Regions from separate parts of the Exiguobacterium sp. s57 genome, predicted to be linked through region 1. Evidence: riboswitches for the same ligand, from Rfam matches in the RefSeq annotation. Region 1 holds a riboswitch; each other region holds the start of a gene.
What was found. A riboswitch is a leader RNA that binds a small molecule or an ion and turns the genes downstream of it on or off. The one in region 1 is predicted to bind thiamine pyrophosphate.

Region 1 (7,271 bases):
TCCGCTCCCATTCGGACCCAATATGGCGATCACTTCCCCAATGCGAACTTGAAGTGTCACACTTTTTAATTGGAATGTATCACGCACCACCTCGTCGACCACATAGTGCTCGACTTCTTGTTGTGGTGTTGACGACGGTGTGAATGTAAAATCATCGACCGATCGAAACGGTTCGTTACGTACAATCCGTCCTTCTTCAAGTTCGATCTGCCAATCAAAAAAGTCTCCCCACATATGCGCGCGATGTTCGACAACGATGACGTTCACGTCATCCATTTGATCGAGCCATTCGACGAATCGATACGCGGTCACCGGGTCAAGGTGCGTCAACGGCTCATCGAGAAGCAACCATTCCGGTTGTCCAACCATGGCGCAGGCGACGGCAATCCGCTGTTTCTCCCCGCCTGACAAGGAATCGATGAGTCGATTTCGATAATCGGTCAGTTGGAGTGACTCGAGAATCTCTGTCACGCGCTGATCGATTACCTCGACTTGTGTCTCCAAATTTTCGAGTGTGAAGATGAGTTCCTCTTCCACCCGTTCCATCACGAACTGTGTGTCCGGGTCTTGGAACACGGTCCCGACCCGCTGATTGATCTCGCCCGGTGCATAGTCGTCGTATGATCGTCCGAACAGTTCGAGTCTGCCTTCAAGGATCCCATCACAATTCTCTGGATAGAGACGGTTAAATAGCGCAAGAAGCGTCGATTTCCCACTTCCGCTCGCTCCGCTCAATACGGTACGTCCAGGTCGTATGGAAAGTGTCACACCTTTTAAAATGGTGTCCTGACTTTCTGGAAACCGGAATGAGAGCGATTCTGTCTCAACCATGAACGTTCCCACTCCGAGCGATTGCATAGCCGCGAAGTGAACCTGTCTTCAATAACAAATCACTAAGCAACTTCCCTCCAATTCCTGCGATGACCATGCCACTAACCGCACGGAGCCCGAACATCGTCGCTACATATCCCGGTTCAAGCATCGCAAATCCGCTCATGAAGTAGGTATACACGAAACTCGTGACGGCCGAGCCAAATCCAGCAAGCATGAGAACCCAAAGTTCGTATCGACGATAACCCGTCATTGCAAAGACGGCTTCAGCACCAAGACCTTGAACGATGCCGACCAGGATGATGCGCGGTCCGATCGCATTCCCAATCAACATTTCAATCGTCGCAGCCATCACTTCCGAAATGAAGGCAGCACCCGGTTTTCGAATGATATACGCCGAGATGATTGACACGATGAACCAGATACCGAAGATCCACTCATAGGCGATTGGTCCAATCAACCCTGCCCATAAATTCCCGATATGGACGAACAATAAATAGACAACGGCAAAAACGACAGACAATACGGAGACGAGGACGACCTCTTTCAATTTCCACGACTTAAGCATGTTGACCTCCATGTGACGGACTGTTCACACTGAACGTCACCGTCATGACGACGTGTCGATTCTTCTCGCGCGTCCGGTTGAACGCCGCCTCGTAATACGAGAACACATCATCCAAATTCCCATGAATGCCTGACGCATAATGCATGGAGTCATTATACACACCAGCCTGTTTCGCTTGTTCGATTTCATCATAGATGAGATCCATATAGTTACCTGCACCCATCGGATAAAGCGCGAACTGTGAAGAGACATACTGCTCTCTTGACATTCCATTCAATGGTTGTGGTGGTGCATCGAGCGCCTCATCCCCAGCCGAATCTCCCGGACATCCGACGGAGAAGGTTCCGCTCATCGAGACATGGCGTCCTTCTTCCGAAGCCAGACTCAAGACTGTCCGTGCGACGTCGAACACGTGCTCGACGCGCCCTCGGATCACGGTCGATACGTCATCCGTATGTCGCCACACCCCTGTCATATTTGTTCCTTTCAATGCCCCTTTAATCGTCCCGACAAAGTCATCTGTCATCGGGCTAAGCGTGAAGCGAAATCCGACAATCGGACTCGTGCCACATGATTCATTCATCTTGTTTCCCCCTCTATATATGTTTGCATAGAAAAAGCCGCATTCATGAGAATGCAGCAACAAAATCTATACAAACTTGCATAGAGAAAGTGCCACACTTCCTCACGCCAGTATTACCTGGATCGAGTTATAAGGGATCGGAGCCATGCTCACATCTCAGCCGAAGCACCCCTAGTGCAGTCATTGATATGCGGTTACTTATGCAGTCACAGTATAGCGATGTTTCGTCACTTTGTAAACGGTCAATCTGAATAAGTGACGAGTTGGCCATTACCAGGAAGTGGGTCATGGAAGGCATTCCACGGCTCCACCATCTCCTCATCCGTCAACAAGCAAGCATCAAGTGACCGCTCGACCGTCTCCCGGTCCATCCGTTGACCGATGAGGACCAATTCGTTCTGTCGATCTCCGTACGGCTCGATGTAGTCCTCGCGTAGTTCAGGTTCTGAGGCAAACATCGCCTCTCGTTCATTCTCCGGAAGTGTCGCTAGCCAACGGCCCGCGTGTTCGAGCGTCGACGCGTATCCGGCTTGAGAGAAGAGACAGGCTAGGTCGTTCCGTGACGCAATCCATAAGAACCCTTTGGCGCGAACGATTTCTTCTGGATAATGCTCCATCCAATTCATCAAACGCTCAGGATGGAACGGTCGACGACGACGGTAAACGAACGAACTGATCCCATACTCTTCCGTTTCCGGCGTATGTTCTTCTGCCTCGAGCTCTTGAATCCATCCCGCCGCATGCATCGCCTGATCGAAATCGAACAAACGGACGTCTAGTAGATTGTCTAACGCCACGTCCGAGTAGGTCGAAGTCAACAATCGTGCGCTCGGGTTGAGCGTCTTGAGCAGACCCTTCATCTCCTGCAGCTCCGCTTCAGTCACCCGGTCCGCCTTATTCAATACGATGATATCCGCAAATTCGACTTGGTCGACGAGTAGGTCGACGACTTCGCGAACGTCACCTGTGTCGACGGCTTGTTGACGTTCTATGAGCGATTCACCGGAATTGAAATCCTTGAAGAAGCGGTACGCGTCGACGACGGTGACCATCGCATCGATATAGACACGGCTCGTCAAATCGATTCCGAGCGCATCATCGGCATACGTGAACGTCTGTGCGACGGGAATTGGCTCGGAAATCCCTGATGACTCGATGATAATCCCATCGAGGTCACGATTCTTTGTCAGCTCTTCGACAGCCGTGAGCAAATCCTCACGGAGGGTACAACAGATGCACCCGTTCGAGAGCTCGACTAACTTTTCATCGGTACGGGAGAACCCGCCCTGTTCAATCAACTTCTCATCGATGTTCAACTCACTCATATCGTTTACGATGACCGCATATTTTTTGTGATCACGGTTATGTAAAATGTGGTTGAGCAGTGTCGTCTTCCCGCTACCAAGATAACCTGAGAGTACCGTAATTGGAATTCGTTTCATGATGGACCTCCGTTAAATAGTAATCATTACTCTTTGTATAATGTAACGGTTCCACCCTTTTGTCAATAAAAAAACACGCCTCATCGACGTGTTTTCATGAACATTCAATTATTCTTCCAACGCTTTCCGTTCTGCTTCTGAACGCGGATAGGCGTTCGCTTGCCACTCGGCTCGATAAATGGAGTCGAGCTGCGTCAATCCGACTTCATCCTCGTCCTTGTCCGAATCGACACTCGGGACCTCGTCCCACTTCGGATCGAGATAAGAATGATCCTCTTCCCGCGCTCGACTTTCTTGTAATTTTTGAATTCCCACCTTGACCGCTGCCGCAACTGCCAATCCAATACCTGCTCGCACTAACAGTCGTTTCACCATCGTATGTCCTCCTCAACGCCCAAAGCGATAAAGCGGCATCCCTTTCACATCTGTCTCGATAATAAATACCGATCCAGCGTCCGGATGTTCGGTTAACGCCTCCTCGTCCATCCCTTCACGTGCTGTTGTGATGGCTAATCGATTGAGACCATCCCCGATGAAGGCGCATGATGTGACATTCGGGGCAGGGACGTGAACTTCTAACACTTTTTCACCGGTCGATGGATCCCAGCGAGATACTTTACTTCCTGCATAATGTGCGATCCATAAAAAACCTTCCGTATCCGATGTCATGCCATCCGGGAAGCCGTCCTCTTCCGAAAAGTCGATGACGACCTTTCCGTTCGACAATGTGCCGGTCTTCATGTCAAAATCATATTGTCGAATTTTTTCGGTCGGTGTATCAATATGATAAAAAACGGAATGGTCAGGAGACCACGTCAACCCGTTTGAAAGTGTCAATTCATCCATAAGTGTTGTCGTCGTTCCATCGCGGTCCACCCGATAGAGAGATGCCTGATTCTCTTTATCGTCCAAGTGGAGCGTCCCGGCAAAAATACGACCGTACGGATCGGCTTTCCCATCATTAAAACGTAATCGACCTTCAGGGTCATCCAATTCGACAATTTTAATTAACTCCCGGTTGATTTCATCCCATTCATAAATCCCGTCTTTAAGACCAAGGACGACACCATCCGTCACTTTTGGAATGACGAAACCGACCTGTTTTCCGACTTCGAAAGAAGAAATCTCGTCTTCTCGCTCGTCATACCACCATAACGTATGACCTTCGATATCCACCCAATAGAAACGCTTCAACTCAGCATCCCAACAAGGACCTTCACCAAGCGTATTTCGTACCCGAATCCACAACGACGCATCTATTCTTTCCATTACTTAGCCTCCACTCTATCCATTAGTTCAGAAATCTATTCCCTTCTCCCATCTGGACTATGCATGAATTCGAAAAATCGTAGAGGATTTCCACCCTAGTCTCATCATTTTGATATATTTATGGAAAGGTGAGAGGAGTGGATCATTTGTCTAAATGGAACGATCGTTATAATACCGATGAATATGTGTACGGAACGGAGCCAAATCAATTTTTACTCGACTTCATCACAACACATCGGCTTGAAGGAAAACATGTGTTAGCCATCGCTGAAGGAGAAGGTCGAAACGCAGTATGGCTCGCCACACTCGGACTCGACGTCGAGATGTGGGACGCTTCGAAAGTAGGACTCGAAAAAGCGAAACGCCTGGCGGCTTCACGAAACGTGTTCCTTCAGATGAAACAGATCGACTTGAATGAAGCCGACTGGCAAAAAGAGGCGTATGACATGGTCATCTGCATCTTTGGTCACTTTCCTCCGCATGTCAGAGAAAAGGTGTTCGCCGGTATCCAAAAAACGCTTCGCCCTGGTGGTGTATTCCTGACTGAAGTTTACTCTACAAACCAACTCACTTACGGGACAGGCGGACCGAACGACGCCTCCCTTCTCTACACCGAAGGGATGTTCCATCAACTCGATGAAGATTTCGCCCCTCTCGTCTTAAACGAGACGGTCGTATGGCGAGAAGAAGGCAAGCTCCATCACGGCGAATCCGCTGTGATTCAATATGTCGGGCAAAAACGGTAATAATGACCTCTTCGTTTAAAGCCTTGTTTTATGGACTGAGTGACTCCAGTTCTATGCGGCAATTAGATGGCTCCGGTATTGTTCCGTGGTCATCTTTTCTTGTATTCCGTTGTTTGTGTTCGTCAATGAAAACAAGGGCATTGGGCGATTAATTCTGCGCCTGACATATTTGTATACGATCGTTCTTACTCTATATACGCTTTAAAAATAGCGCTGTGCTCTTCCTCAGTTTATATTACGAAGAAAAGTTGAGTCTATTTTATAAGCGACAACTAAAAACATCTTGTATACGTTTTGACGTCGAAACGTATACAAGATGTTTTAATTTAACGATGAAGTAGACTTGTATCCCCTATGTTGATTTTAAGTCACTTTGGATTGTGGTGCTTAGTTTTATTTTAAATACAACCATCCAGAATTCGTTTTAACTTGAATCGTGGGATTCGAAAGACTGGGTTGATTGATTTCAAGAGTCGGGCTTGTTTGCGAGCGTTGAGTCGCGAAGTCGGTAGATACCTTTGTACGTTCCTCACGAATGTTCGTTGTTAAAAAGAATCGATTTTCAGGAGGTACCTGTAAATAGATATCACCCGACGTGTTTTTAATAGAGATTGAGTCGTCCATGTTCTGAAGTGACAAGTGTAGGTCGCCCGAAGTCATCTCGATTTCGCCCTTGCCATTAAATCTTTCAAGACGAAGATTGCCCGATGTCGCCTTCAATTTGAAAGATTCCCCAGTAAACCCCTTTAGGACATGGTCTCCCGAGGTCGATTTGACGATGAGCTCTTTTGATTGAATATCACTCATTTGCATCGGTTTGCTTGTTACGTTCATTTGAATGCTCCCGTATGTCTTACTCGGAACAGCGATATGTAGCTCCAAATCTTCGTTGATCCATTTTTTATTGATTGGGGACTGGATGGCGACTTGAAAAGAGCGACCAGACCTTTGTGTCGAGAGTGCCTGGTCCACCTCCTCCTCGGTACCAGGGAATACTCCTTTCAATTCTACAACGATTTTATCTTCGTCATGGGCGTGAAAGAAGACGCGTGTACTTGGAGCGTCAACCAAGATGTTTGATACTGTTTCAATATTATCCGTAAATTCATAACGATCGTTCACTTCCGTTCCTTGAGATGGAGTCAAAGCGCACCCTGAAACTAATAGAATCACCCCTGTGAAGATCCATAAGCTTTTTCTCATCAAATCATCCCTTTCCACTCAATGTAACGTCCATCCACCATCAAGCACTAAATTGTGACCAGTCATCATCTTTGAAGATTTCGCGCTGAGAAACATGACCGCCTCTGCGACATCGGACGGGGAAGCGTAACGCTCAAGAGGAATTTTCCCCAGCTCGTTCTCGATACAACGATTACTCGATAAGATATGATGATTCTTTTCTGTTTTTACATACGTTGGAGAGATGCAATTCGCTCGAATACCATAGGGAGCGAGCTCAAGTCCAAGAACCTTGGTCAAATGGATTAAACCAGCCTTGCTGACGCAATATGGAACACGTTCTTTGTTCGCGACCATCCCATGTTGTGACGTTATGGTCGTAATGGTCCCGACATTTCCTCGCTTCACCATTTGTGCGGCTATGGCCTTTGTGAGTAGAAAGGTTCCAATCCAATTAATTTCTGTCACTTTTCTTAAATCACTAGGCGTCCAATCGAAGAAACTTTTTAATATGTTTATGCCTGCCACATTTACTAGATCAGTTACGTCGTAAGTACCGTTTAAAGAATCGACAAATTTCGGTATTTCTTCATCGTTTTCCAAATTTAAAGAGTAGAAAACCATCCGAGATTGATCCTGAGATGAGAGTG
Region 2 (7,271 bases), on a different contig from region 1:
CAAAGAGGGATGCGAAAAGAAGCCCACCTGTGACCGGTGTCGCTGTTGCCGGTTTGACGACGACCGTATTTCCGGTCGCAAGAGCCGTCACAATCGAGCGGACAGCCAAATGGAGCGGGAAGTTCCACGGGCTGATGATGCCGATGACCCCGAGTGGTTTACGATATACTCGGTTTTCTTTATTCGGGACGATTGAAGGTTTGATGAGCCCGTCCATACGGAATGGGAACGTCGCGGCCTCTTTGATGATGGCCATCGATGCGGCGAATTCACTTTCCGCTTTGATACGTGTACTCCCAGACTCTTTCACGAGCCAGTCAACGATTAGGTCTTTATTGTCCATCGTCAGCTGGGCAAACTTCTCAATCAACTCACGGCGTGCTTGCGGAAGCATGTCAGCCCAGTCCGTTTGAGACGCTTTCGCTGCTTCATAAGCGCGATTCAAGTCATCTTCATCCGCTGAACGAATCGAGAAGAGAGTCTCGTTCGAGAACGGATTGACGTTGTCAATCGACTTCTCGCTCGACCCGCTTATCCACTCACCATTGATGTACATTTTCGTAAAATCTGTGTGCATATTTGAACACTCCTTTATTTTTTCTTCACCATAAGAAGTATTCACTTGTTTTAGAAAAATAAACATCCAAAAGTGTAACTAACTTGTTTTACAAAGTAGTTGTAAATGGGGTTAGTTTCCATTACTATTATGTATAACAAGATAGTTGATTGAAAGTGAGGTTACGCCATGGCAATGAGTCAAATGTTAAAAGGTCTGCTTGAAGGGTGTCTGTTAGCCATTATTAGTAAAGGTGAGACATATGGATATGAAATGTCTGAAAAACTACAGAATTATGGCTTCGCAATGGTGAGCGAAGGAAGTATATACCCAGTATTATTGCGTATGAAAAAAGAAGGGTGGGTCGAAACGATTCAAAAGACTTTACCGTCAGGAGGTCCAAAGCGGAAGTACTATATTCTGACAGAAGCTGGGCAACAGGAATTACTCGCCTTTAAACAGCGATGGGCTGAAGTATCGAATGGTGTGAACCGTGTACTTGAGGAGGATGAATAAGCATGGAACTTTCAAAGAAAAGTCGTGATTTTTTAGATGATTTGTCGGTATACCTGATATCAAGCGGGAAATCTGAGACTGAGGTAAAAGATATTGTTTTTGAATTAGAGGATCACTTGCTAGAAGCGGAGCAAGCAGGGAAGGATGTGAACGATGTCATTGGACAAAGTCCGAAATCCTATATGCAATATATTGGTCGCGAGATGGCATTCGATAAGAAAGGATTTATGAAAATCATCGCAATGATCATCCTCAACTTATTCGCTTATATCATCATCGGAAACTTCATTCAAGGTGAGATGACGTTCTCGACGATTCAAATGGTTGGGTTTCCACTAGTAGCCTTACTCTTCTTGTTGGCTGCCTCACAAGCATTCCGAGCGATGTCGATTCGCACAAAAGAAAGCAAATTTAAAAATATACTAATTTATGCCTTACTTGCTACATTGCCAATGTTATCTTTTCTCGGCTTGATGGTGCTTGATCTTTTCATTGAGACGCCAACGGTTACATTCGATTCGAGCGGTCAACTTGTATTATTCGTAGTTGCTGTGATCATATTACTTATAACCTCTGTATGGACAAAGACATGGATTAATTTAATCATCCCGATTCTTTTGTACGGACCTCAGTATGCATTTTCCCGCACAAGTTTACCATTTGAGCAACAATCGATTTTTTCGATGTTGATTTTATTTGTCGGAATGGCAATTTTCTTTCTTGTTTGGTCTAAGAAGAACAAAGAGGACGAGGTTTGATGTTTCAGCCATTCGGTTCATCGTCAAGAAAAGATAAAGGGAGATTACGCTTATCTCCCTTTTTTGATGTTCGTTTCTACTTCCTGTACAGTTAGACGAAGAGAGGGGTTAGAAAGAACCATGAAACGATATGAAGCGATTTTATTTGATATTGATGACACACTACTAGATTTTAAACAAAGTGAACATGTCGCCTTGGAACAGTTACTTGCATCCTACAACGTCCGGATGACGGATGAGGTGAAGGCACGCTATGTCGACATCAACACAGGTCTATGGCGTGCATTCGAACGTGGGGAAGTAGACCGGGAAGAAGTACTCGTCGGGCGGCACACAAAACTGTTTGATTCGCTCGGTCTCACGGTTGATGGGCCACATGTCGAACAGCGGTATCGTGACTATTTACATGCGGGCGTGCACATGGTCGATGGTGCGTTAGAAATTGTACAAACGCTGAGCGTTGACTATCCGCTCTATATCGTCACAAACGGTGTGACGGAGACTCAATTCAAACGGTTAGAGTCATCGGGACTATTGCCGTACTTCCAAGATGTCTTCGTATCGGATGCGACCGGCTCGCAAAAACCGATGAAGCCGTTCTTTGACTATGTCTTCGACCGAATTCCGAATGTCGCACCAGAGAAGGGTTTGATTATCGGTGACTCAGTCACGGCAGATATCGCCGGTGGGCGGATGTATGGTCTAGATACGTGCTGGTTCAATCCGAAAGAAGTGGCCGCGACGATGGAGACGACGTATGAGATTCGACATTTACATGAGTTAAAATCGCTTCTCTAAGTTCAAGACGGGTTTAGTGAATGAACTGGCAAACGGTTCGGGAGTTGACCCAATACTTCTGGATAGAGCGTGACGTCTTGGAGACGGTCAAGCTTTTGCCAACGATAAATCAGGTGATCTCCTTCAGGTCCGTAAAAATCGCCGTCTTGGAGCGGGAGGTCACCATCTACATAAAAGTACAGTCCAATCTCATGAAACGGTTGGTCGTTGTACGTAAATAAATTCTCGTGCACGAAAGCGAACGAGGTATCGGTCACATGCATGTTCAACTCTTCATGAAGCTCGCGTGCGAGCGCGGTTGCGGCTTCTTCACCGAGCGTCACGCGACCTCCGGGTAATGCCCAAAAGTCATCCCGGACGTTTCGGTGAATCAATAAATGGTCGTCTTTTACAAAAATACCGGCAACGCGGTAATTGAAGACGCCGTGTTCAGTCGGAAATACGATGTCCATCTATATCACTTCCAATCTTTGTAATCTGTTCTAGTATACCTGAAGGAGAGATCATATGTTTCAACCACATACGCAATATCGAGACGAAGATTTCCGTGACGTGACACTCCGAGACGAAGAACTGTCACACGTCACGTTCGAGAACTGTCGTTTCACATACGTCGATGCAACAGAACTACAAACGGAGCGCTGTCAGTTCATCAATTGTGACTTCACGGATTCGAAATGGAACGCGTCCCGTCATGTCGGCAGTTCGTTTTTGAACTGTCAGTTTCATGGTGCCAACTTGTTCACGAGTGAGTTTGAACAATGTAAAATGACCGGGTCATCTTTTGAAGAAAGTCAGTTTGAAGGCGTTCTTGTAAAAGAGGGGGACTGGTCGTTCGTCAATCTTCGTCACGTGTCGCTCAAAAAGATGGATTGGTCCCATGTACGTTTAATTGAGGCGGACCTGTACGGAACTGACTTGACCGAGACGGTTTGGTATCAGGCGGACTTGTCCCGGGCGACACTTCAACATGCGGTGTGCCGTAGTGCCGACTTCAGAGGAGCACTCGTCGATGGGGTTGATTTTTCGAACGTGACGTTACAGCAAACAAAATTAGACGCGATGCAGGCGATCCAAGTCGCGCGCTCATTGGGGGCGATTGTAGAATGAAGCCGGAACAAATCATTGAACAGCTGGTTGCGTTCGCAACAGAACGTGAATACATCCGAACGGTCGTCTTGAACGGCTCGCTCGTCAATCCGAACATCCGACCAGACCCGTATCAGGATGTCGATCTTGCCTTTTACGTAGAAGACGTTCAAGCGGTTGCGACCGATCGCTCATGGATCGACATGTTTGGAGAGGTCTTGATTATGCAGACACCTGAGACGTCTGATCCCGAACGACATGTGACGTTTTTAGTGCAATATGTAGACGGACACCGTCTTGATTTGACGATTCGGCGTGTTGATCAACTTGAAGCGATGCTCGAATCCGACTCGCTCAGTCAAATCATCTTTGACCGAGATGATCATCCAGATGTGACGCCGTCAGACACATCGTATCGTGTGAAACATCCGTCTGCTGACGAGTATGCGGCTTGTTGGAATGAGTTTTGGTGGGTGTCGCTCTATGTCGTCAAAGGAATCAAGCGGCATCAAGTGCTATATGCGCTCGACCACCTCGACATCATGCGGAATATGCTCCGTCAGATGATGGAATGGAACATCGGTTATGCGACAGATTTCTCGGTGAATCTTGGGAAGTCAGGGGACGGGATGCGCGACCATTTACCGGAAGAGTTATGGGAGATGCTCGGGGCGACGTATGCCTCGGCTGAACTGAGCGCCATTGAGGACACGCATGACCGATTACAATCACTCTTTTTCTTTTGCGCGCAACGCGTCGCCGAACAAGGCCATTTCGTATTTCAGGAGGAAGAAGCGAGACGCGTCCGTGCTGCATGTGCAACACTTCGACATTCGAACGATTAATGACGGCGAGAGCCGGGAAACGCTCCTTATAGAGAAAGGAGCGTTTTTTCATGAATCCATATACGACATTTATTGCCCTTTTAGTCGGAAGTCTCGTCCTCTTTGTCGGCATTCGTTTAAAGAAATGGCCAATCATTTTGGTTGCGATGCTTCCTCTTGGTCTCGTCGCGTTCAATATGTTTTTGCTCATCACCGGACGCTAGAAAATCTTCACTCGTCTTTCTGATACATCGATTTGATGAAGAAGGCACTCGGTAATAAAATACCGATTGCGCCTTCGATGATAGCGAATAATCGGGTCAATCCGATTGGCAACAAATCACCAAAGCCAATCGATAGTAGGGTGACCCCGCTGAAGTACAGGAGGTTTTCCCAAGTCGGTTCGACAGCATTCATGGATTCGAGTGAGGTCACAAGAATGACTGAATCGCGAGATAGCGCATAATAAATCAACGTGAACCCTAACATGACACCAAATAGGCTGACGAATAACTGAGCGAACAACCTCCCATCAAATCCTGTCTGTTTATACGTTTAACGTTTGAAAAACCAAAACACGTTCAAGCTGATGAAGAGTAATGCAATCGTCAATAAAATCGTATTCATTCTGTCCACATCCTTTTCTTATCAATGTGCTTCCTTATCCATTCCCGAAGCGAAGAATGAAAAACGGGATCGGAAAAGGTTTGCAATTGATGAAAAAATTGATAGAATGTGGTCGAAGACGACTGAATTTCATAATGTTTGCCACTAGGGGAGTCGCGTTACGCGGCTGAGATGGACATGGTCCAGACCCTTTGAACCTGATCTAGTTCACGCTAGCGTAGGGAAGTGGGCGAAACGACTCATATGGCTTCACCTAGATATGACTGTTCGAGACGCCGCTTCCGTTATGGGAGGCGGCGTCTTTTATCTGTTATAAGGGGGAGTTCATATGAAATTTACAGATCACTTACGTCAGGAAGCAGATGGATTGTTTGAAGCAAGCTTTCATCACCCGTTTGTCCGTTCACTCGGAGAAGGAACGCTCGATGAGAAGAAGTTCAGACATTACGTCATGCAAGACTCTTATTATTTGAATCAGTTTTCGAAAGTGCAGGCGAAGGGGGCGACGCTCGCACCGACGATGGAACTATCAAGCCGTTTTTTAACACATGCCTTACACACGATTGAGGCGGAACTCTCACTTCATCGAGAGTTCTTTACGATGCTCGACGTGACGGATGTCGAATTGGCGACATTCGAGCCGGCTCCGACCGCTTATGCGTATGCGCTCCATATGCAACAGGCAGGACCGACACTCGGGGACGTGCTCGCGTCGATCCTTCCGTGCTACTGGGTGTATTACGAGATTGGCGAACGTCTTAAAGACAAGCGTCCTGATCATCCGATTTATTCGGCCTGGATTGCGACGTATGGCTCAGAGTGGTTCCGTGAATTGGTGGAAGAACAAATCGATCGATTAGATGAGCTCGCAGGGCAAGCGACAGAAGAAGAGCGTGTGCGTTATACGAAACTGTTCTTGAAGAGTTGCTATTACGAAGTCGCTTTTTGGGAAATGGCTTGGACACTTGAGTCGTGGACATTGTCACAGGAGGTCAACCAATGAGACATGAGATTTGGAGTGAGATTCGGAAGCAGGCACCGCTCATTCACAACATCACGAACACAGTCGTGGCGAATTTTTCGGCGAATGGACTGCTCGCCATCGGTGCCTCTCCCGTCATGGCGGATGCAATCGAAGAAGTGGCAGAGATGACATTTATAAGTGATGCGCTCGTGTTAAATATCGGGACACTTGGTACGATGACCGAAGCCACGATGATTCGTGCAGGGCAGGCGGCGAACGAGGCAGGATGCCCCATTGTACTCGATCCGGTCGGAGTCGGGGCGACGTCATTCCGACGAGATGTGGTCGAACGTATTTTGCGTCACGTGCGTGTCACGGCCATTCGAGGAAATGCAGGAGAAATCGCGACGTTGATTGGTGTCGATTGGGCAGCTCGTGGTGTCGATGCTGGAGACGGTGCATGCGAACCGCGACAATTGGCGCTTGAAGCAGCGAAACGATACGGATGTGTCGTGGCCGTGACTGGAAAAGAAGATATGGTCAGCGACGGGAACGTCGTCATGGAAATACACGGCGGGACGAAACGCATGACTGAGACGACCGGTACGGGATGTTTACTCAGTGCAGTGGTCGGAGCTTGTCTAGCAGTCGAAAAGAACGCCCTTAAAGCGACGGTGACCGCCATGTCAGGCTATGCTTATTCCGGTGAGCTAGCGAGTGAGCGAGCAGAAGGACCGGGAGACTTTCCGATTCACTTTTTAAATGCCCTCCATCAATTGACGCAACATACAATTCCGACGAATCGAATCGAGGTGTCGACATGATGAAACCTCAAGTTTTGACGATTGCAGGATCTGATTCAGGCGGAGGAGCCGGCATTCAAGCCGATCTCAAAACGTTTCAAGAGCTCGGCGTATTCGGGACGAGCGTGCTGACTGCAATCACAGCCCAGAACACACTAGGGGTCCATGGAATTGAGGCTATTTCCACGGAAATGATTACCCGACAAATCGATGCGGTAGCTGATGATTTTAGCATCACCGCTTGTAAAACCGGGATGTTGGTGGACGCTGAACGAATTGAAGCGGTGGCGAAGGCGCTCGAACGATATCGTTTCGAACATGTTGTCGTCGATCCTG
Region 3 (7,271 bases), on a different contig from region 1:
GGACGTTCACGATAATGGTGATCACGACGAGTGTATTCGAATGGCTCTATAACCCAGAAACGATACCGGTCGAGGAAAGTCATAGTCTTCCGACTGATCTCCTATCGGATGAAGATGATGGAATTTTAATTGGTGAATCCAAAGCAGATTACCCATTTGAATTGGATCCTCAAAAAGGGAAACATAACTTTTTTGAGAGAATCACGGGCTCTGGAGAATCAACACGACGAAATCTCGGGTTTTTCGTTGCTTTGATTGCGCTCGGTTGTCTGTCCTTTTATATCTATCGAAAACGGAAGCAACGTTTGTCGCGCGCACGAGATCATGCTGATTCAAGCACAGACTTGTACCCACAAGATGTGCAGAACCAGAACGCTTCGTCCATTTCGACGCTCACAGCGTTCACAAATATCCCGATTCGCGATGCGCTGATCACATTTAACCAATCTCTCGTACCAGCCAAGCGATTGCGTGCTCACGAGACATTGCAAGAGTGGTTCCAACGCATCGATTTACCGATGAACCCGTCCGTTTATCATGCGGTTCGCTACGGCACATCTTTAGGTGTGACGATTTCTGAAGAAGATACACTTCACTTCAAGAGAACACTTGATACCTACGCGACACGTCCTCACCCCGAGTGAGAATGTGCACAGGTTCTGCTTTTTCATCATGAATGATAAAATGGTGGAAAATGTCAGTTAAGGGGATGGAAACATGAGACGATGGGCGATATTCGGATTAAGTGCACTTTTACTCACGGGTTGTACGGATACGGTGGCAGACAATCCAATCCCAGTCGAATCACCCGATGAACCCATCACCGAATGGACGCGAGAAGATTTCAAAGACGTCTATGACCAATATGAACAAACGAAACCGCTCCTTACTGCCCTTGAACAACAAGGAATCAAACCGTTTCGTGAGACGTTCGAACGCGTCATCATCGCCGGAAACGGCCTCGAGCATACGTATGCGGATATTTACCCGTTCAAGCTCGATGACGGGACGTATGCTACCATTTTCGACAGTCAGGACGGAACGGTGATCAATGGCTCTGAGTCGGTCGCTCCGCTATTTTGGCAAGAGGAAACCTTCCTTCAATACGTCGAAGAGATTGAAAATCGGAAATTCGGTACAAGTGCTCCACCTACCGATGTCGTCCTCACGCAGGATGAATTCCAAACGGTCTATGACCGCCATGCCTACACGTCAGCCCTCCTCGTCGAACTCGATGAAGCGGGCGTCGAACTGGCCCGGGACCCAATCGATGACGTGATCATTGCCGGGAACGGCGTGACCGAAGTGACTGCCGACTTGTTCGTGTTCGATGTCGAGAACGGATATGCCATCGTATACGACCAGGATGGAGAAATATTAAAAGGTCCCGAATCCATCTCACCGCTCTTTTGGAACGAGAAGGACTATGAGGACCTGTTAGCCAAGAATGAGGGATAATTCCGCCCCTTTTCCGATTTTAGCTATGCTATACTCAAGTCATTGAACCACCTCCACCTACGCTTCGCTTAGAAGTGGAGGATTCCTGAGTTATCCTCTCTAACGAGAGAAACGTGATCAGGCTAGCCCCGTCGTCCCGACGGTTGAAGAAGCCAACAGGCGCTCGGCTTCTTGTCTGAGGTTCAGTCCTGCGTTCACATCACGGTCGTGGTGGACCCCGCAGTTCGGGCATGTCCATTCACGCAATGCGAGATGCTTCACGTCTTTGTGTTGATGGCCGCAACCCGAGCACGCTTGGCTCGAGGCGAAGGTCTTCCCGACCTTCACGACGGTCTTCCCGTACCAGTCGGCCTTATACTCGAGCATGCGGAAGAACGCCGACCAGCTGACCTCGGAGATTGACTTGCTCAACTTGCGGTTCTTCTGCATATTCTTCACCTGCAGGGTCTCGATGCCGATGACGTCGTGGTTTTTGACGATCTCGGTCGACACCTTGTGCAGGAAGTCGGCGCGTTTGTTGGCGATTTTCTCATGGATGCGGGCGACTTTCCGCTTCTGCTTCTGGTAGTTCTTCGCCTCGGAGAGTCTCACCTTCTTGTTCAGGGCGATGCGCTGGCGACGGGACAACTTGCGCTGCTCCCTTACCAGCTTCTTCTCGAGCGTACGGAAATAACGGTCGTTCTTGTACAATGTGCCGTCCGATAGAACGGCAAAGTTCTTCAGCCCGACGTCGACGCCAACCGATGAACCGGTCTTCGGCAGTTCACCGATTTCCCGCTCTACGAGAAGGGAGACGAAATATTTGCCCGAAGCCGTGCGTCGGATCGTGGCGCTCAGGATGCGACCCTCGACCTGTCTCGATTTGGCGAAACGCACCCATTTCAGCTTCGGGAGTTTGAGTCGATGCCCGACGATCGAGACCTCGGGGAGCTGGGAATTGCCTTGGATGTTCGTCTTGTAGGATTGGACTGGGTTTCGTTTCGACTTGAAACGAGGTCGCTCGTTCTGCTTCTTGAAGAAACGGTCAAACGCATCGGCCAGGTGTCTGACGCTCGTTTGGACAGACGTGCTATCGACCTCCTTCAGCCACTCGAACTCTTGTTTCAAGAGAGGGATTTCTTTCGAACAAGAACCGTAGGACAATCCTTTCCCTGTCAGTCTGTAGCTTTCATCCCATTTCGCCAGGAAGTGGTTGAACACGAACCGGGAACAGCCGATCGTCTTGGTGATCAGAATTTCCTGTTCCTTCGTCAGATAGATCCGAAACTTGTAACCCTTGTGCTTCACCATATGACGTTCACCTCCTTGGTGGAATTATACCCGAAAGACAGGCTGGCGATTCATCTCCCACTTTCACGTAAGCCCTGTCCTTAACGTTTAGAAGTGGGAGTATTCTCGCCTAATTTTAATAAACGACCACTAGGGGAGCCTTCGGGCTGAGACGGCATTTGCCGGACCCTTTGAACCTGATCTGGCTCATACCAGCGTAGGGAAGTGGCTTGGGATACGTCTCTGTATATCCACGCCATTTTTCCGTCTGGAAACGTGGCGTTTTTATTTTGAAAGGAGACTATTCATGCGTATTCAACAACTCACTTGGATGGCGATGCTCGTCGCCATCGCCGTCGTCGGTTCGATGTTCATCTCGATTCCCACAGGTGTTGCCCGTGCTTATCCGATTCAGCATATGGTGAACGTGATCGCCGCAGTTACTGTCGGTCCAATCGGAGCCGTTCTCGTCGCTTTCGTCACCGGACTTATTCGCGTCATGACCGGCACAGGATCACTGCTCGCATTCCCTGGTGGCATGATTGGCGCGTTTCTTGCCGGCATTTTCTTCGTTCGTACGAATCGCGTCTATGCTGCCGCTCTCGGAGAAATCATCGGGACTGGGGTTATCGCTTCGTTGATTGCCGTCCCGTACGCGAAACTGTTGATGGGCTCGACGTTCGGTGCTTTCTTCTTCGTCCCGGCGTTCCTGGCCTCTAGTTTGACCGGCGCGCTTCTCGGTTGGCTCGTCTTGTCACGCGTCAAACAGTTGCGACCGAGTATACTCAAATAAAAGCCCCTCAATTGGATGGAAATGGTAAACTATATACAACATCTATAGAGGAGGGGTTTTATGTCTCGTTTCAATCAACTTGTAGCGGGTGGTATGTTGTTGTTTTTGTCCGGACTCTTATACACACTCGAACGCATCGCACTCTACATACGTTGGTACGCCGAAATCTCAACCGGGAGTTGGTTGGAAAAACCGACGTTTGTCGATCCGTTTCTCCAAAACTGGTTCGTTACCCTATTCTTCTTTGCAGCTATCGTTCTCTTTTCGATGGGCATGAATGCTACAAAAACAACAAGTCCAGCCGAGAATCCGACCGACTCATGACGGTCGGTTTTTTGTATGATAGACCCAAATCGCTTCACCATTCCATTCATCAATTAAGCCGCTGTCGACAAAGCCGTTCTTCGCATAAAATCGTTTCGCAGCTTCATTCTCTTGATGGAGGCTCAGGATGATATCATCGACATCATATTTTGTCTGAATCCAGTCCACCGCCATGCGTAGGCACTTCGTTCCAACGCCTTTCCCCTGTTCGTTTTGATCCATCATGAAACGATCGAGCCACACATACCGTTCTGTCTGGTTTTCTGCTCCGACCATCATGAAGCCAACCGGTCGCTCACCGTCATAGAATGCATAGCTCTGCCAATTATATTTCGTATCCTCAGCCATCTCTTGAAGCGACTCGGCATTTGTCTCGATGAATCGGGACTGTTTCTCGTCCACTGTCAGAGCGATGACTGCTTCTCGATTGACTGCATCAATCGGTTGAATCGTGATTTCATTTCCTTTCATGCTTTCACCTCATTGATTTCTATCCTTTTCTCTCTTCCATACGATTTCTTCCGTAAAAAGTTTCTTACCCCGTATCTTCAAAAGCACGCGTTCGGTACACTAAAATGAATGGGAAGTTGTCGTCTTTTTCACATCATAGCTTCATCCGCTTAGTATTTGACTAGGCCATATCGTACACTTCACCAAAATTGAATGAGAGGAATCATCCTAATGAAACAAATCCATCATATCTGTATCCAAACGCCTGACTATCTTGCGTCCAAGACATTTTACGAAGCACTCGGTTTTGAACTCGTCCAAGAGTCGCGAAACTTCCATACGCGTGACTTCAACAGTTGGCTCAAGCTCGGGGATTTTTATATCGAGCTCCAGACTGCTAAAACGGATGAAACGTTACAAGATTACTCGAAACTTGCGGCCGGTCCCGTTCATTTCGCCCTCTATGTAGATGACCTCGAAGTGGAAGTTGCACGACTCGAACAGCTCGGCGTCACGTTTTTACCGAAGCACGGTGGCAACATCTATTTCGTCGTCGACGGTCATTTAAGTAAATTGAAAGCACCGGAAGGAACCATCATCGAACTGCGCGATACGTTTCTGATTAACTGAGGCCCTGTGCCTCTTTTTTGTTGAACACATCTTCACGTTTCCCGCACTCGTCTCATCGGGAATGGATATGAAAAGGATGTGTTGTTCATGATCAAATATCTCGATTATTGGAGCTACTTGTCACTCTCCCTGGCAAAGCTCTTCTTTTTTAGCTGGTTGACCGCGACGGCGTTCGACTTTTCGTTCTTTCTCATCAACTTGGCGACGATTTTGCTCCTGACGAGTTGGGCACTCACCGTGTCATATCCGATCCGCCGATGGATTTTATACGTTTCTCTGTTCCTGCATAGTACCCTGCTCGTCTCAGACGTCTGGTACTATCGCTATTTTGAAGACTTATTATCCGTCGCTTTACTATCCGACATCGGGCAGATGGGAGATGTCGGGGGTGGCTTTTTGACGCTCATCCGCCCAATCGATGCGTTCTTCTTTATCGACCTCATCATCTACGGTTTGATTTTGCGTTATATGAAACGTCATCCTGTCCGTGAAGTGAAGCGGAACGGAAGACGGTTAGCGATTGCCGGCTTCACACTTGGATTTCTTCTTTTCACGATCCCGCTCACGCTCAGTTATCAGCGTGGGGAAAAATGGATTGCAGACGACCCGATCTCGAATATGCGCGAATACTATCATCTTGGTTTTTGGGGATATCACGCGATGGATGTCGCCCGAGGCGTTGAACGTGCCATGGGCTGGAACGAAGCTTTGACAGACGAGGAGCGTTCTCAAATCCAAGCACTTTCTTATCAAGAATTAAGTGCCCCGAGTCAGGATACGAACGTCATCGTCTTACAACTCGAATCATTTCAAACATCCGTCATCGATCAACAGATTAATGGACAGGAACTGACCCCGAATTTGAACCGATTGCGACGTGACATGCTTTACTTCCCGAACGTGTATCATCAGACACATGAGGGACGGACGTCCGATGCAGAGTTCATCGTCAACATGTCACTCTATCCTGTCAAATCTGGTTCCGTCTACACGCGTTTCCCGGGAAATAAGTTCAGCGCGCTCTCTCAATCATTGAACGAGGCAGGCTATGATACAGCAGCCATGCACTCATTCCGTAAAGACTTTTGGAATCGGGATGATTTTTACGACAACATCGGGTTCAATCATTTCTTTAGCGACAAAGACTATCCCGATCAAGGAATCATCGGGATGGCACTCAACGACCAGGAATTCTTAAATACGTCGGTCGGATTTATGGAAGAGTTGGATGAACCATTTTACGCATTTTTAGTCGCTTTAACGAGTCATACACCGTACGATATCCCGGAAGACGAGAAGCGGTTGGACCTATCTGATATCGATGACCCCCTTCTCGAAAACTATTATCATACCGTTCATTTCGTCGATGCCGCAGTCGGTCAGTTCATCGATCGATTGAAACAAGATGGGCTGTGGGATGAGACGCTTCTCGTCATGTATGGTGACCACGATAGCGGTCTGACGGCACCTGGAGAAGAAATGGCTACCATCGAAGAAGTGGACTCGGCGGTTGACGCGTTTCAACTCGACCGTGCTGTCCCTCTCTTCATCAAACCACCCGGATTGACGACAGGAGAAGTCATGGAGGCGAGCGGTGGACAAATTGATATCGCGCCGACGATTCTCGATTTGCTTGGAATCTCCCCAGCGTATATGCTCGGCGACTCCTTATTGAATGATACGCCGAATCTGACCGTCTTTCGGACGGGTGCCTTCCGATACGAAGATATTTATTACGAACCAGACTTGACCGAACGAGCAGGGAATGGCACGTGCTATTCCGTCGAGACAGAAGAACCGGTCGTCTTTGATCGATGCAGCCCATATATCGACCGCGCGACCAACCAGCTCCGTCTCTCGGATACCATCATCGAGAAAGATGCCCTCTCACAAATCAATCCGTAATCGAAAAGCCTCCCGAGATATGTCTCGAGAGGCTTCTTTCCTAAGTGCTACGCAACTTGGTAGACACGCTTGTACGACCAGTTCAATTCCACACACAATCAGAATCAGACTTCATGTAGCCGATAGACCTCACGTACAGCGAGAAGCTCTCCGGCTTCATCACGATACGCCTGATAGTGCGACGAATGGATATGGTGATTGAGTGCATTTTCATCCTCGTACTTTTCATAGAAGACAAACGTACCTGGCGCATCAATTGCCTCGTGAAGAACGTACGCGAGACACCCTTCTTCCGCTCGTGACGGTGGAATCACACGGTTCAACGCATCACGTAACGCCTCTTCTTTTCCGGGATGGGCTTTCAAGATTGCGGTAATGACGATTTCCATACAGTATTCCTCCTTAGATAATGGACCTGACTTTCTGTTCCCGAATCTACCGC

Region 2: it holds a riboswitch for thiamine pyrophosphate, as region 1 does, so the genes downstream of both, tenA (thiaminase II) here and KNO98_RS02395 (YkoF family thiamine/hydroxymethylpyrimidine-binding protein) in region 1, are expected to answer to the same signal.
Region 3: it holds a riboswitch for thiamine pyrophosphate, as region 1 does, so the genes downstream of both, thiW (energy coupling factor transporter S component ThiW) here and KNO98_RS02395 (YkoF family thiamine/hydroxymethylpyrimidine-binding protein) in region 1, are expected to answer to the same signal.

What each region holds. Positions count from the first base shown of each region.
Region 1 covers NZ_JACSKR010000001.1:464,979-472,249, forward strand. The annotation lists gene KNO98_RS02385 (ABC transporter ATP-binding protein) at 1-831, opposite strand, end outside; gene KNO98_RS02390 (ECF transporter S component) at 824-1,399, opposite strand; gene KNO98_RS02395 (YkoF family thiamine/hydroxymethylpyrimidine-binding protein) at 1,392-1,982, opposite strand; TPP riboswitch at 2,065-2,165, opposite strand; gene KNO98_RS02400 (GTP-binding protein) at 2,225-3,424, opposite strand; gene KNO98_RS02405 (hypothetical protein) at 3,533-3,799, opposite strand; gene KNO98_RS02410 (SMP-30/gluconolactonase/LRE family protein) at 3,812-4,693, opposite strand; gene KNO98_RS02415 (class I SAM-dependent methyltransferase) at 4,831-5,439, shown strand; gene KNO98_RS02420 (DUF4097 family beta strand repeat-containing protein) at 5,833-6,642, opposite strand; gene KNO98_RS02425 (SDR family NAD(P)-dependent oxidoreductase) at 6,661-7,271, opposite strand, start outside.
Region 2 covers NZ_JACSKR010000002.1:322,941-330,211, reverse strand. The annotation lists gene KNO98_RS08065 (aldehyde dehydrogenase family protein) at 1-577, opposite strand, end outside; gene KNO98_RS08060 (PadR family transcriptional regulator) at 746-1,072, shown strand; gene KNO98_RS08055 (HAAS domain-containing protein) at 1,075-1,830, shown strand; gene KNO98_RS08050 (YjjG family noncanonical pyrimidine nucleotidase) at 1,951-2,628, shown strand; gene KNO98_RS08045 (NUDIX hydrolase) at 2,631-3,080, opposite strand; gene KNO98_RS08040 (pentapeptide repeat-containing protein) at 3,136-3,738, shown strand; gene KNO98_RS08035 (aminoglycoside 6-adenylyltransferase) at 3,735-4,562, shown strand; gene KNO98_RS08030 (hypothetical protein) at 4,613-4,765, shown strand; gene KNO98_RS08025 (ion channel) at 4,773-5,066, opposite strand; TPP riboswitch at 5,305-5,409, shown strand; gene tenA (thiaminase II) at 5,497-6,171, shown strand; gene thiM (hydroxyethylthiazole kinase) at 6,168-6,956, shown strand; gene thiD (bifunctional hydroxymethylpyrimidine kinase/phosphomethylpyrimidine kinase) at 6,956-7,271, shown strand, end outside.
Region 3 covers NZ_JACSKR010000002.1:353,988-361,258, forward strand. The annotation lists gene KNO98_RS08240 (hypothetical protein) at 1-644, shown strand, start outside; gene KNO98_RS08245 (hypothetical protein) at 718-1,458, shown strand; gene tnpB (IS200/IS605 family element RNA-guided endonuclease TnpB) at 1,576-2,748, opposite strand; TPP riboswitch at 2,870-2,968, shown strand; gene thiW (energy coupling factor transporter S component ThiW) at 3,035-3,520, shown strand; gene KNO98_RS08260 (hypothetical protein) at 3,581-3,844, shown strand; gene KNO98_RS08265 (GNAT family N-acetyltransferase) at 3,839-4,315, opposite strand; gene KNO98_RS08270 (VOC family protein) at 4,526-4,924, shown strand; gene KNO98_RS08275 (LTA synthase family protein) at 5,012-6,829, shown strand; gene KNO98_RS08280 (putative quinol monooxygenase) at 6,934-7,218, opposite strand.